3 regions of the Rhizobium indigoferae genome follow, and region 2 is predicted to be linked to each of the others. Evidence: riboswitches for the same ligand, from Rfam matches in the RefSeq annotation. Region 2 holds a riboswitch; each other region holds the start of a gene.
What was found. Region 2 has a riboswitch for FMN ahead of U5G49_RS13450 (6,7-dimethyl-8-ribityllumazine synthase). Riboswitches for the same ligand answer to the same signal wherever they lie in the genome.

Region 1 (4,796 bases), 1.3 Mb from region 2:
AAGGACATAAAATGACGAAGAAAACGTCTGTAGCGAGCAGCACTGCCTACCCTGTTCTGCCCCTGCGCGACATCGTGGTTTTCCCGCATATGATCGTGCCGCTGTTCGTAGGACGGGAAAAGTCGATCCGTGCGCTCGAAGAGGTCATGGGTTCCGACAAGCAGATCATGCTGGTGACGCAGATCAACGCCAGCGACGACGATCCGGATCCTTCCGCGATCCACAATGTCGGCACCGTGGCGAACGTGTTGCAGCTCTTGAAGCTGCCCGACGGCACCGTGAAGGTTCTGGTCGAAGGCCGCGCCCGCGCCGAGATCGACACCTACACCAGCCGCGAGGATTTCTATGAGGCGCTCGGCCATGTGCTCGAGGAGCCGCATGACGATCCGGTCGAACTGGAAGCCCTGTCGCGTTCGGTCGTCTCCGAATTCGAGAGCTACGTGAAGCTCAACAAGAAGATTTCGCCCGAAGTGGTCGGCGCCGCCAGCCAGATCGACGACTATTCCAAGCTCGCCGATACGGTCGCTTCGCATCTGTCGATCAAGATCACCGAGAAGCAGGAGATGCTGGAGACCACCAGCGTCAAGCAGCGCCTCGAAAAGGCCCTCGGCTTCATGGAAGGCGAGATCTCGGTCCTGCAGGTCGAAAAGCGCATCCGCTCGCGCGTCAAGCGCCAGATGGAGAAGACCCAGCGCGAGTACTACCTGAATGAACAGATGAAGGCGATCCAGAAGGAACTCGGCGACGGCGAGGAAGGCCGCGACGAGATGAGCGAACTGGAAGAGCGCATCTCCAAGACCAAGCTGTCCAAGGAGGCCCGTGAAAAGGCCGATGCGGAACTGAAGAAGCTGCGCCAGATGAGCCCGATGTCGGCGGAAGCCACCGTCGTGCGCAACTATCTGGACTGGCTGCTCGGCATCCCCTGGGGCAAGAAGTCGAAGATCAAGGCCGATCTCAACAATGCCGAGAAGATCCTCGAAGCCGATCACTTCGGTCTCGACAAGGTCAAGGAGCGCATCGTCGAATATCTGGCCGTGCAGGCTCGCGCCACCAAGATCAAGGGCCCGATCCTCTGCCTCGTCGGCCCTCCGGGTGTCGGCAAGACTTCGCTCGCCCAGTCGATCGCCAAGGCGACCGGCCGTGAGTATGTCCGCATGGCGCTTGGCGGCGTTCGTGACGAAGCCGAAATCCGCGGTCACCGCCGCACCTATATCGGCTCGATGCCCGGCAAGGTCATCCAGTCGATGAAGAAGGCGAAGAAGTCCAACCCGCTCTTCCTGCTCGACGAGATCGACAAGCTCGGCCAGGATTATCGCGGCGATCCGTCCTCGGCCCTGCTGGAAGTGCTCGATCCGGCGCAGAACATGACCTTCATGGACCACTATCTGGAAGTCGAATACGACCTGTCGGATGTGATGTTCATCACGACGGCAAATACGCTGAATATTCCAGCGCCCCTGATGGACCGCATGGAGATCATCCGTATCGCCGGCTACACCGAGGATGAAAAGCGCGAAATCGCCAAGCGGCACCTGCTGCCGAAGGCCATCAAGGAACATGCGTTGCAGCCGGAAGAATTCTCGGTCAGCGACGACGCCCTGATGGCGATCAGCCAGCAGTACACCCGCGAAGCCGGCGTCCGCAACTTCGAACGCGAACTGATGAAACTCGCCCGCAAGGCGGTCACCGAGATCATCAAGGGCAAGACGAAGGCCGTTCATGTGACGGCTGCCAACATCTCCGACTACCTGGGCGTCCCGCGCTTCCGCCATGGCGAAGCCGAGGGCGAGGATCAGGTCGGCGTCGTGACCGGTCTTGCCTGGACGGAAGTCGGTGGTGAGCTGCTGACCATCGAAGGCGTGATGATGCCGGGCAAGGGCCGCATGACGGTCACCGGCAATCTGAAGGAAGTCATGAAGGAATCGATCTCGGCAGCGGCCTCCTATGTTCGCTCGCGCGCTGTCGATTTCGGCATCGAGCCGCCGCGCTTCGACAAGAGCGACATCCACGTGCACGTGCCGGAAGGCGCGACGCCGAAGGATGGCCCCTCGGCCGGCGTCGCCATGGCAACCGCGATCGTCTCGATCATGACCGGCATCCCAGTGGACAGGCATGTGGCCATGACCGGTGAAATCACCCTTCGCGGTCGTGTGCTGCCGATCGGTGGTCTCAAGGAAAAGCTGCTCGCAGCGCTTCGCGGCGGCATCAAGAAGGTGCTGATTCCGGAGGAAAACGCCAAGGACCTGGCGGAGATTCCTGACAACGTGAAGAACAACATGGAGATCATCCCGGTATCCCGCATGGGCGAGGTGATCAAGCATGCGCTGATCCGGCGACCGGAGCCGATCGAATGGGACGGCACGGTAGAAACGCCCGTCATCGCAACGGTCGAAGGCCTCGATGAGACAGGCGCAACCATAGCGCATTGAGTGGCCTTTGCCACATTTACGCCCAATTGGGGCAAAACACGCAAAAAGGCTGGCGGAAACGCCAGCCTTTTTTGTGAAAACGTCATGTAGACGCTTGCTTTTCCTTGATTTGCAGGGCTTTTGGGTTTTCGGCGGGCCTGATGAAACCTATTCTGCGCCTAGCTTACTTTTGAGTCGTTTCATACCATTTAGAAAGGGGTGGAAACATGAACAAGAATGAACTCGTGTCCGCAGTAGCCGAAAAGGCAGGACTGACGAAGTCTGACGCGGCTTCCGCTGTTGACGCGGTTTTCGACGTTGTCCAGGCTGAACTCAAGAACAAGGGCGACATCCGCCTCGCGGGTTTCGGCAGCTTCACCGTTTCTCATCGTGCCGCAACGAAGGGCCGTAATCCGTCGACGGGCGCTGAAGTCGACATTCCGGCTCGCAACGTGCCCAAATTCACGCCCGGCAAGGGCCTGAAGGACGCCGTCAACGGCTGATCTGATATTATCCGTCAGCCGGAAACGAGACCGGTTGTCCAGGATTTGAGAGGGGTTCGGCTTTGCCGGACCCCTTTTGCTTTAGGAGCACTCTTGCCGCCGCGCGGGCTTTGATCTACGACATTTCTGTTCTCAGGGCGGGGTGAAACTCCCCACCGGCGGTAAGAGTTTCGGCTCGAGCCCGCGAGCGCCTTCCCTCGTGTCCAAGCGGGGGAAGGGTCAGCAGATCCGGTGCGATTCCGGAGCCGACGGTTAAAGTCCGGATGGAAGAGAATGAGTGTCGGTCGTGCGAAGGGCAGGGGTCTGTCCTGTGTCGCTTGGTCGTGGCTCATGCGTCCTGATTTATGTTGGTCCCTGTTTTGGATGAAAGACATGAATCAGACTTCCCTTGCAGTCTCGCCGTCCCGCGCCGTTGTCGGTGCACTCTGGATGGTGCTTGCCGGCATTGCTTTTTCGCTTCTCAACGTCGTCACCCAATGGCTGACGATGAAGCTTGCCTTTCCCTCGGCGTCGGCAGCCTTCTGGCAATATGGCTTCGCCTTCCTGTTTTCGTTGCCGTTCCTTAAGAGGCTCGGCCTCGCGGCGATGCGCACGCACTATCCCTGGCGTCACCTCGCGCGCGTCGCGCTTGCCGCGCTCGGCGTCGAGGCCTGGGTCGCCGGCCTTGCCGCCGTGCCGATCTGGCAGGCGATCGCACTGGTGATGACCTCGCCCTTCTTCATCATTCTGGGTGCCCGGCTTTTCCTCGGTGAGCGCGTCGGCCCGGCCCGCTGGGCCGCGACGGCGGCGGGTTTCACCGGAGCGATGATCATCCTGCAGCCATGGTCGGACGGCTTTGGCTGGGCAGCACTCCTGCCTGTGCTCTCGGCGCTGCTGTGGGGCGCCTCGTCGTTGATCACCAAAAGCCTAACGGGCATTGAACGACCGGAGACGATCACCGTCTGGCTGCTCGTTCTGCTGACCCCGATAAACGGCGGGCTGGCGCTTGCGGCAGGTTTTGCAGTGCCGACGGGTGCAACACTTGCCCTGTTCCTGCTGGCGGGGCTGCTGACCGCCGCAGCGCAGTATTTCCTGACGCTTGCCTATGCCGCAGCCGATGCCGCCTACGTCCAGCCATTCGATGATCTTAAGCTGCCGTTGAACGTGCTGGCCGGTTGGCTGTTCTTTGGCTATGCGCCGGCGGGTTACCTTTGGCTGGGAGCAGCTCTCATCCTGTCTGCCTCGCTCTTCATCATGCGAAACGAGATGCGCCGGGAGCGCAAACCAGCCTGACGTGGTCTGGCGCAAAATGTCGCCTCTGTCATGCCTCTGTCATGCCGCTCGCGCAGAAAACTCCTGTTTCGAATGTTCGACACATGGGGGATTTCATGACAATTTCATCGCGCAAGGCAGCGCTCGCTGCCGTGCTTCTCGCATCCGTTGCCTTTCCGGCCGCGGCCGAACCGGTTTTCAATCGCATCGCTTCCTTCCCGGTTGCGCAGAACCTGCCGGCTGACAAGGACAAGCTTTCGGTGAGCTCCGCCGAAATCATCACCGCGACCGACGACGGCAACACGCTGATCTATAGCGACAGCCCGCTCGGCGCGATCGGCTTCATCGACATTACCGATGCCAAGGCTCCGAAGGCCGGCGGCGCGGTGATGATGGACGGCGAGCCGACATCGGTCACCTCGAGCGCCGGCAAGGCGCTCGTTGCCGTCAACACTTCCGAAAACAAGGCGAAGCCCTCGGGCCGTCTCGCCATCGTCGACGTGGCGACCAAGAAGATCGAGAACAGCTGTGATCTCGGCGGCCAGCCGGATTCGATCGCCCTCAACAAGGATAAGACGCTCGGCACCATCGCGATCGAAAACGAGCGCGACGAAAAGGTCAATGACGGCAAGAT
Region 2 (4,796 bases):
GAACGCTGGCTGTCAGCGTCGGTGAAGCTGTTCATTAGAAAAGGCCGGGCGAAAATCGCTCCGGCCTTCATCCATTACATCTAAGCGAGACCCTTAGTCGTCATCCCGCCAACGCCGGTCGCGATCCCAGCGCCTCTCATGGCGCCAGCGCGGGCCATCCCAATCCCGGTGACGCCGCTCCCAGCCCCAGCGGGGCGGACCACCGTAGAAAGCTACCGGCGGCGGGCGTCTCCAGTTTCGCCGGCATTCGCCCCAGCGCGTCAGATGCCAGCCGCGACCGCAGGCGTAGTCGACCTTTGTGACATTGCTCTGGACATTAATTGTCCCCATCGGCATCGCCTCAGCTGTGCCGATCGAGAGGCCGCCAACGAGCAAGGCGGCCGCGATAGAAAGCGCTTTCATCGAGAACTCCATTTTCAATCCAGCCGTCCCCACTTTATGGCCGCTAAATTGAACTGGAGATGAACTGCGCGTTCATGTTTGGCGCTGGAGCATGATGCCGAAAAGTGTGAGCGGTTTTCGGACGACCTCATGCCCCAACTCTTTGCTTTAGAACAGAATTCAGACTTTTGGCCGATCCAGCCTATAATCATCCTGTTCTGGCAGCGGGCGATGTTGAAGGCGGAAAGCTGGGCTACGTCCTGCCGTAAAAAGGGTCAGGACCTGGATCACGCCCGGCGGCGACTTCGGTCAGCCGCCCGAGGTAATGGGCCCAGCCTTCCGCATGGCCGGCGCATTGATCAGCACTGGGCAGACCGCTATGGGTGAGCCGCAACAGCGTTCCGCCTCCCTGCTCGATCAGGTCGATCTCGACCAGGCTCGACCCCGGCGGCACCACCTCGCTGCCGTCCCAGCCGAAGCTGTAGGCAAGGCGATGAACCGGCACCACTTCACGAAACGAGCCGCGCGCAAAGCGGGCGCCGGTGACGTTGACGAGATAGAGCCCGCCGGGCTGCGGCTCGACCTGCGCTTCCGTTCCCATCCAGCGCAGGATCTTCTCCGGATCGGTCATCAGCGCAAACACCGCGGCCGGCGGCGCCGCGATATGCGCCTCGCGGTGAACGACGAAAGATTCTGGCATCACTCTCTCCCATGGTTGTCACGGCCCCGCCCAGGCGGAGACAGCGCGTCCTGTCTTGTCGTGGTATTTCTGACCTAGATGTCCTCACAGAGAGCATGTAGGCGCATGCCCCTCCGCCGCAAGAGGGATTGCCCGTCGCCATCGACGAACGAGCGAAATCGCCACTTGGAGAGCCCTGATCCAGCTCCGGCCGCGAAAGTATTTCGACCTATTGCCAGCCCGCCGCCTTCCCCCTATTGTTCGTGCCGTTCTCAGGGCGGGGTGAAAGTCCCTACCGGCGGTATGCAATTTTGATTGCGAGCCCGCGAGCGCCTTCTCAGGAAGGGTCAGCAGATCAGGTGAGATGCCTGAGCCGACGGTCATAGTCCGGATGAAAGAGAACGTGCGTTCCTGCCGCCCTTGCGGCCGTCGGGAACGTTCGTGATCGCCTTGGGTGATGTGTCTGTTCGCCAAAGGAGATTACCGTGACACCCACCCGCTACGCCTTCGTCAAAGCCAGCTGGCACGCCGACATCGTCGACCGCGCCCTTGATGGCTTCTACCAGCTCGTTCCGCCCGAGCAGGTCGACGTGTTCGATGTTCCCGGCGCATTCGAGATGCCGCTGCTTTCCCGCGATCTTGCGGCAACCGGGCGTTACGGCGCCGTCATTGCCGCCGCCTTCGTCGTCGACGGCGGAATCTACCGCCACGAATTTGTCGCCCAGGCCGTCGTCGATGGGCTGATGCGCGCCGGCATGGATACGGGCGTGCCGGTCCTGTCGGTGTCGTTGACGCCGCACCAGTATCAGGAAACCGAGCATCACAAGCAGATCTACCGCGCGCACTTCGTCGAGAAAGGCCGTGAAGCGGCAAAGGCAGCTCTGACGATCGGCAAAACCCGCGCCGCTCTTGCCGCGTAGTCAGCGGTTCGACGAACAGAAGACGGCGGGAACAGTCCCGCCGCTTCGATACAACTCCGCTACACGGCCAAATCAGACAGAATAATTGATTCGACGGCCTCACCGCACTGTGGTCCACTGGCCACTGACATGTATCGCCATTCTTAACGCATCCAAAACCCCAAGGAGCTGAAGATGAGCAATGCAATGCGCAGTGAAACCCCCATTGAGACCCCGAGAACACAGCCCGTCGACACCAAGCTCGAGGTGGTCGTGATCCCCGTTTCCGACGTCGATCGCGCCAAACGCTTTTACGACGGCCTGGGCTGGCGGCTCGACGCCGACTTCGCCAATGATGCCGATTTCCGTGTAATCCAGTTTACCCCGCCCGGCTCCGGCTGCGCGATCATCTTCGGCAAGAACGTCACCGCCGCGGCCCCCGGTTCCGCCCAGGGGCTCTACCTGATCGTCTCCGACATCGAGGCCGCTCGCCGCGATCTCATCGCCCGCGGCATCGAGGTCAGCGAAGTGTTCCATGACGCTGCCGGCGTCTATGCCGGCAAGGACGAACCCTATCTGTTCGGCCGCCTGCGGATCGCCGGCCGCGATCCCGATCATCGCAGCTATCGCTCCTTCGCCTCATTCAAGGATCCCGACGGCAACGGCTGGCTGTTCCAGGAAGTCACCACGCGGCTGCCGGGGCGCATCGACGCCGACGAGACGAAATTCACGACGTCGACCGAGCTTGCGTCAGCACTCCGCCGTGCGGCAACTGCCCATGGTGAACACGAGAAGCGAAACGGCGGCAAGCACGACGAAGGCTGGCCGGACTGGTACGCCGAATACATGGTCAGCGAACAGGCCGGCAAGCAGCTGCCCTTATAGGCAAAGGCGGCAACATCCTCTGAGAAGCAAGGGCATTTCGGTATGGCGCGCGCCATACCGAAATGTTTTATCGTGTCTATGCCTCACCAAATTCACTGATCTCCTTGCCGACGTCAGGTCGAGGATCGCGATCCGCCAGAAGCTGTCATTGAGATGCGGAAGAGATCTGCGACGTTATCCAATCGGAAAATGCGAGCATGGCTGCCGTTGGCGGCCTTGATTGAAGTCGAGTCAGCCAATAACTGCCCAATGATATGGTCGTGGGAAAAGGTTGTAATATAGCCCCTGATGACAGATGCCTGGAAAACATCGACGGCGGCGCCAGAGCAATTCCCAATCCTTGCATGGCCGCCTCCATCATGGCGAGGGAAGAGTCAAAAACGATCCCTGCGTTGACCTGTGCCGCAGGCGGAACATCAGCTGCCGCGAACCAGGTACTCCACTCGTCCGCCCTATAGCTCCGCAAAAGCGTCGCTTCGGCAAGATCTGCGGGCGAGCTTAAACGGTCTGCCAGTCTGGGGGTGCACAGAGGCGAAAGCGGAGCGTCGAACAGACGCAGTGCTTCTGTGCCGTGCCAGGAGCCGCTGCCGAAGCGAATGGCAAAATGCAGCCCCTCAGCGGCCATATCGACGCGATTATTGTTTGTCGAAATGCGCACGTCAATGAATGGATGCTGCTGTTGAAAATCCGGAAGCCTTGGCAATAACCAGCCGACAGCAAAGGTTCCAACCACGCCCAAAAACAGCAATTCCCGAACTTGCCCGGCTTCAATCCTGTCCAGCGTGATTGCCATTTGATCGAAGGAATTGGTCAACGTCGGCAAAAGAGCTTCACCTTCCGCGGTGATTTTCAAACCCTTTGGGAGGCGCTGGAAAAGCGCAACGCCCAATCGCTTCTCCAGGCTTTTGACCTGCTGGCTTACGGCGGCCTGAGTAACGCAAAGTTCGATTGCGGCGCGGGTGAAGCTGAGATGTCTCGCCGAAGCTTCGAAGGCTCTCAAGCCATTCAAAGGGAGGAATTGCCGAACCATCTTAGCCCTAGATTTTCTTGTATCTCCTCCGAGATATCATCGTTTGCTGCCGCAAAACAGTGCCATTAAATGCCGTCCTCATGCGCCTTTGCGCTGATTGAGCTGCGTATGGAGGATGAAAAAATGAAGCTTTATTGGATAGGAATTCTATCAGCCGCCCTGGTCGCGACATGCATTTCCTCAAATGGCTTTGCGGCTGACGAGATGAAACTGCAAGCCATCTCGGACAACGCGATCAAACCGATCATGGATAAATACGGCATCCCGGGCATGGCAGTTGCCATTACCGTTGACGGAGAGGACCACATCTACAACTACGGCGTCGTGTCGAAGGACACCAACAAGCCCGTCACTGCGGCCACCATGTTCGAACTCGGGTCAATCAGCAAAACGTTTACAGTGACCCTCACATCCTACGCTGAGGTGACCGGCCGACTTTCGCTGTCGGACAAGGCAAGCAAATATCTTCCATCGATGAAGGGAAGCCCCTTCGGCGATGTCGCGCTGATGAATTTGGGCACGCACACGGCTGGCGGATTTCCGCTGCAAATTCCTGATGACGTCAAAACCGAAAAACAACTAATGGACTATTTTGAAGCCTGGCGTCCTTCATACGAGGCTGGAACCCATCGAACTTACGCCAATCCAAGCATCGGGATGCTTGGCTATATAACGGCGAAAAGCATGCAGCGGGATTTCGCGGCGCTTATGCAGGACGAATTGTTTCCCTCTCTCGGGTTGAAGAGCACATATATCAATGTGCCGAAATCGCGGGTGGCGGACTATGCCCAAGGCTACAAGCGAAGCGGTGAACCGGCTAGAATGACACCCGCCATTCTTTCGTCCGAAGCCTATGGAGTGAAATCCACAGCAAGCGACATGATCCGGTTCATCGACGCGAACATGGGCCTCGTCGACCTGG
Region 3 (4,796 bases), 390 kb from region 2:
CAACAGGTTAGAAAGCTTCGGTCAGAGGGTGTCGGCATCGTCTACATTTCCCACCGCATGGAAGAGATCAAGCGAATAACCGACCGGATCGTTGTTCTTCGTGATGGCGAGCGCGTGCAGGAATTCTCCGACAGCGCGACACCGGTGCGAACCATCGTCGAGAGCATGGTTGGACGCCCACTTGACCGCTTGTTCCCTGCCCTGCCGGTTCCGACAGACCATCCAGTACTCCAGGTGTCGGGGCTGAGCTCGCCGGACAACTCATTCCGTGACGTTACCTTCGATGTGCGCGCCGGGGAAATTCTCGGGATCGCCGGATTGGTCGGCGCCGGCCGCACGGAACTTGTCCGCGCCATTTCGGGCGCGGACCCAATCAGTGCAGGTTCGATCAAGCTGGAAGGCGAAGAACTCAGGCTGCGCGATCCGGCGGACGCGATCGCCAAGGGCATCGTGATGGTCCCGGAAGACCGCAAGGAGCAAGGCTTGGTTGTCGGGCACCGGATAGGCGAGAACATTATATACGCCAATCTTGACAAGCTGGGCGGGCGTTGGATTACGCCGCGCGTCAAGCGCTCGTTTGCGGAGAAGGCGGTTGCCAAGTTCGGCGTGAAGGGCCGTGCGGAGCAATATGCCTCGGACCTGTCCGGCGGCAACCAGCAGAAGGTCGTCATCGCGAAATGGCTGATGCGCGATCCTAAGGTCGTCGTACTCGACGAACCGACGAGAGGCATCGACGTCGGCGCCCGAGCGGGCATCTACGACATCATCGTCAATCTTGCCAAACGGGGCGTGGCGGTCATCGTCGTAAGCTCGGACCTCGAGGAAGTTCTCGGAGTCTCCAATCGCATTCTCGTGCTTGCGCAAGGCAAACAGGCAGGCATTCTCAATCGTGACCAGGCAAATGACGTTTCGGTCATGGAGCTAGCCACCATCTAAACAGACAGAGAAAGGAAGAGCGGTGTCCGACATCACTCTGAACGCCCCGAAGCTTTTCGATCTCAGCGGCCAGGTTGCCATCGTTACCGGAGCCGGAAGCGGCATCGGGCAGCGCATTGCCATCGGCCTTGCACAGTGCGGCGCCGACGTGGCGTTACTCGACCGTCGAACCGACGACGGGCTGGCCAGGACGGCTGAACATATTCGCGCCGCTGGCCGCCGTTCGATCCAGATCGCGGCGGATGTCACGAGCAAGTCTTCCCTTGGAGAGGCAATAGCACGGACCGAGGCAGATCTCGGCGCATTGACACTTGCAGTCAACGCGGCGGGCATCGCTAACGCGAACGCGGCGGAAGAGATGGAGGAGGACCAATATCAGACGTTGATGGATATCAACCTGAAAGGCGTCTTTCTTTCCTGCCAGGCCGAGGCTCGCGCCATGCTGAAGAATGGACGCGGCTCCATCGTCAACATCGCTTCCATGTCGGGTGTGATCGTAAACCGAGGGCTGAGCCAAGCGCACTATAACGCCTCCAAGGCGGGCGTGATCCATATGTCGAAGTCTATGGCGATGGAATGGGTCGACCGCGGCATTCGCGTCAACACCATCTCCCCCGGATACACGGCAACGCCCATGAACACCCGTCCGGAGATGGTTCATCAGACCAAGCTCTTCGAAGAGCAAACGCCAATGCAGCGAATGGCAGCGGTGGACGAGATGGTAGGCCCGGCAGTGTTCTTGCTGTCGAATGCGGCAAGCTTCGTGACCGGCGTCGATCTTCTCGTCGACGGCGGTTTCTGCTGCTGGTGATGGCGAGGCGAAAGCTCATTGCCGGCAACTGGATAATGAACGGTCTCGCTTCCTCCCTAGCTGAGATCGAGGCGCTGAAGGGAATAACGGGCAAGACGGCGTGCGATATCGTCGTCTGCCCGCCCTTCACGCCGATCGAACGGGCTGTCGAACGGACGGCGCTCAAGACTGCCTGAATTCGCCAAGATTATCTCGGCAACCGCTTGAGCTCCAATAATCATCGCAGGGCAGGTCACGCCCAGATTTGCTGTTTACCGGGAAGGAAAGAGCATGAAACGCTTCGAAGATAAGACGGTCGTGATCACGGGAGGCAGCCGCGGCATCGGCGCTGCCATCGCCAGACGCTTTGCGCGCGAAGGCGCCAATCTCGTCGTTTCGGCCAACGAGGAGCTGGTCCACGGCGTTGCCGAACAGATCCGGGCCGAAGGCGGCAAGGCGATCTCCTTCATCGGCGACGTTACCGACAAGGCAAGCGTCAAGGCCCTCTACGATGCCGCCGAGAAGGAATTCGGCTCGGTCGACGTCTCGATCCAGAATGCCGGCGTCATTACCATCGCCCGGGTCGAGGACCTGACCGAAAACGAGTGGGACAAGGTGATGGCCGTCAACACCAAGGGCGTCTTCCTCTGCGCCCAGGAGGCGATATCAAGAATGCGCAAGCACAAGCGCGGCGGCCGCATCATCAACACCGCCTCCGGCCAGGCCCGCGACGGCTTCATCTACACGCCGCATTATGCCGCCTCGAAAATGGGCGTCGTCGGCATCACCCAGAGCCTGGCCAAAGAAGTCGCGACCGAGAAGATCACCGTCAACGCCTTCTGCCCCGGTATCATCGAGACCGACATGTGGGCCTATAACGACCAGGCCTGGGGCAAGCTGCTCGGCAACTACGCCCCCGGCGAACTGATGAAGGAATGGGTCGAGGGCATCCCGATGAAACGGGCCGGCTCCGGAGAGGATGTCGCCGGCCTGGTCACCTTCCTCGCCAGCGATGACGCCGCCTATATCACCGGCCAGACGATCAATGTCGACGGCGGCCTGATCATGTCCTGATGCATGTCGCCTAAAAGTGCGCAGTGGTTTGGGACAACGACATGCATGGAAGGACCAAACCACCAACCAAGCACTGAAGGCGAGCCGGTCGTCGCCTCCATGTGAACAGTGTGTCCATCGGCGTTAGGGCAGCTTTGCATTTTTGCCCGGTCGACTGACCTTGCCATCTGCCTATTTTTGATCCTATCTTTGAAATGTTCTCAGGGCGGGGTGTAATTCCCCACCGGCGGTATCAGGAGTGATCCTGGAGCCCGCGAGCGCTTCCGGCACCACAGCGCCGGCGTCTTTCAGACGCGCAAACGACGCTGTAGCACTTTGAATTGCTGGAAGGTCAGCAGATCCGGTGAGATGCCGGAGCCGACGGTATAGTCCGGATGGAAGAGGACAACACGGGCAGTCGCACTCCATCACGGAGTCGGCTGACGTTTGTTCGCCCAAGGGCAGAAGGCTCGCTCACGGATTGAGCCGAGCAGACCATGTCAGCCCGCTGACATAACCCTTGAAAGGCCAGACAGCATGACTATCGCAACAATTGAAGATGCCATATCAGCCATTGCCAGCGGCAAGATGGTCGTCGTCGTTGACGACCAAAACCGGGAAAACGAAGGCGATATCGTGGTCGCGGCCGATGCCGTCACTCCGGAAACAATCGCCTTCATGATGACCCACGCCCGCGGCCTCGTCTGCATTGCCATGGAAGGCGAGCGCCTCGATGCGCTCGATATTCCGCTGATGGTGCCCAACAACACGGAATCGCACAAAACCGCCTTTACGGTCTCCGTCGATTATCTCAAGGGCACGACGACGGGCATCTCGGCTGCCGACCGCGCCGCCACCGTCCGCGCCCTCGTCGACGATCGCGCAAAGCCAGATGAATTCGCCCGTCCCGGCCACATCTTTCCGCTGCGCGCCAACCCCCGCGGCGTGCTCGGCCGCCCCGGCCATACCGAAGCCGCCGTCGATCTCGCCCGCCTCGCCGGAAGGGTCCCCGCCGGCGTCATCTGCGAAGTCGCCAACGACGATGGAACCATGTCCCGTCTGCCCGAACTCACGCTCTTCGCCGAACGCCACAACCTACCCCTCGTCACCATCGAGGATCTGGTCGCCTACCTCGACCGCCAGGCGGAAGGAGACATACGCGAAGTCGCCTGATCGATGCCTTTGTTGCGGCGGCATAGCCCGCCGCAACAAAGAACGTGCCGCAGCGATAACCTGACGGCACCTTCCCTTGCCCGCTCTATGTTCGGCTGATCGAAACCCCACCATCTGCAAGCATCGCCGTGCCGGTCACGAAGCTCGACATGTCGGAAGCGAGGAAAAGCGCCGCATTGGCGATCTCTTCGGGTTGCGCCATGCGTTTCAGCGCATGCAGCCCCTCCACGAAGGCGAGCACCTCCGGCGTGGCATCCGGCGCGTTGGTAATGCTGGCGGGTGTGTCGGTGCCGCCGGGAAGCAATGCGTTGACGCGGATCTTCTGCGCTCCGAGTTCAGCGGCGAGCACCTGCACGAAGCCGATCAGCCCCGCCTTGCTCGCCGCATAGGCGGCCATGCCAGGCATGCCGACGGTGTGGCCGACGAAAGTCGAGGTGAAGATCAGCGATCCGCCGCCTTTTCCCATCGCCGCCGACTGGTGCTTGGCGCCGAGGAAGGCGGCGGTGAGATTGGTCTCGATCGTCTCGCGCCAGCCCTCCAGCGACAGCCCGGCGACCGGCCCCATCTCACCGAGAATGCCGGCATTGTTGAAGGCGATGTCGAGCCGGCCGAAACGCGAAACTGCCGTCTCGACGAGCCTTGCCTGCAGCGCCTCGTCCCTGACATCGCCTGATATGGCGACGGCCTGACCACCCTCCGCCTCGATTTCCGCGATGACGGCATCGAGCGCGTCCTGCCGCCGGCCGGTGACCACGAGCTTGGCGCCTTGCCGTGCAAAGAGTTTCGCCGCCGCGCGGCCGATGCCGGAGCTTGCGCCGGTGATGATTGCGATCTTGTCGTTGAG

Region 1: another riboswitch for FMN. It lies ahead of ribN (riboflavin transporter RibN); the one in region 2 lies ahead of U5G49_RS13450 (6,7-dimethyl-8-ribityllumazine synthase).
Region 3: another riboswitch for FMN. It lies ahead of ribB (3,4-dihydroxy-2-butanone-4-phosphate synthase); the one in region 2 lies ahead of U5G49_RS13450 (6,7-dimethyl-8-ribityllumazine synthase).

What each region holds. Positions count from the first base shown of each region.
Region 1 covers NZ_CP140635.1:1,350,882-1,355,677, forward strand. Annotated here, with positions in the region: gene lon (endopeptidase La) at 12-2,429, shown strand; gene hupB (DNA-binding protein HupB) at 2,636-2,911, shown strand; FMN riboswitch at 3,036-3,190, shown strand; gene ribN (riboflavin transporter RibN) at 3,275-4,183, shown strand; gene U5G49_RS06935 (esterase-like activity of phytase family protein) at 4,267-4,796, shown strand, end outside.
Region 2 covers NZ_CP140635.1:2,630,424-2,635,219, forward strand. Annotated here, with positions in the region: gene U5G49_RS13440 (GCG_CRPN prefix-to-repeats domain-containing protein) at 94-402, opposite strand; gene U5G49_RS13445 (SRPBCC family protein) at 635-1,081, opposite strand; FMN riboswitch at 1,325-1,467, shown strand; gene U5G49_RS13450 (6,7-dimethyl-8-ribityllumazine synthase) at 1,546-1,980, shown strand; gene U5G49_RS13455 (VOC family protein) at 2,155-2,844, shown strand; gene U5G49_RS13460 (LysR family transcriptional regulator) at 2,990-3,874, opposite strand; gene ampC (class C beta-lactamase) at 3,998-4,796, shown strand, end outside.
Region 3 covers NZ_CP140635.1:2,235,773-2,240,568, forward strand. Annotated here, with positions in the region: gene U5G49_RS11370 (sugar ABC transporter ATP-binding protein) at 1-936, shown strand, start outside; gene U5G49_RS11375 (SDR family oxidoreductase) at 959-1,747, shown strand; gene U5G49_RS11380 (hypothetical protein) at 1,783-1,923, shown strand; gene U5G49_RS11385 (glucose 1-dehydrogenase) at 2,018-2,800, shown strand; FMN riboswitch at 2,993-3,190, shown strand; gene ribB (3,4-dihydroxy-2-butanone-4-phosphate synthase) at 3,317-3,952, shown strand; gene U5G49_RS11395 (SDR family oxidoreductase) at 4,038-4,796, opposite strand, start outside.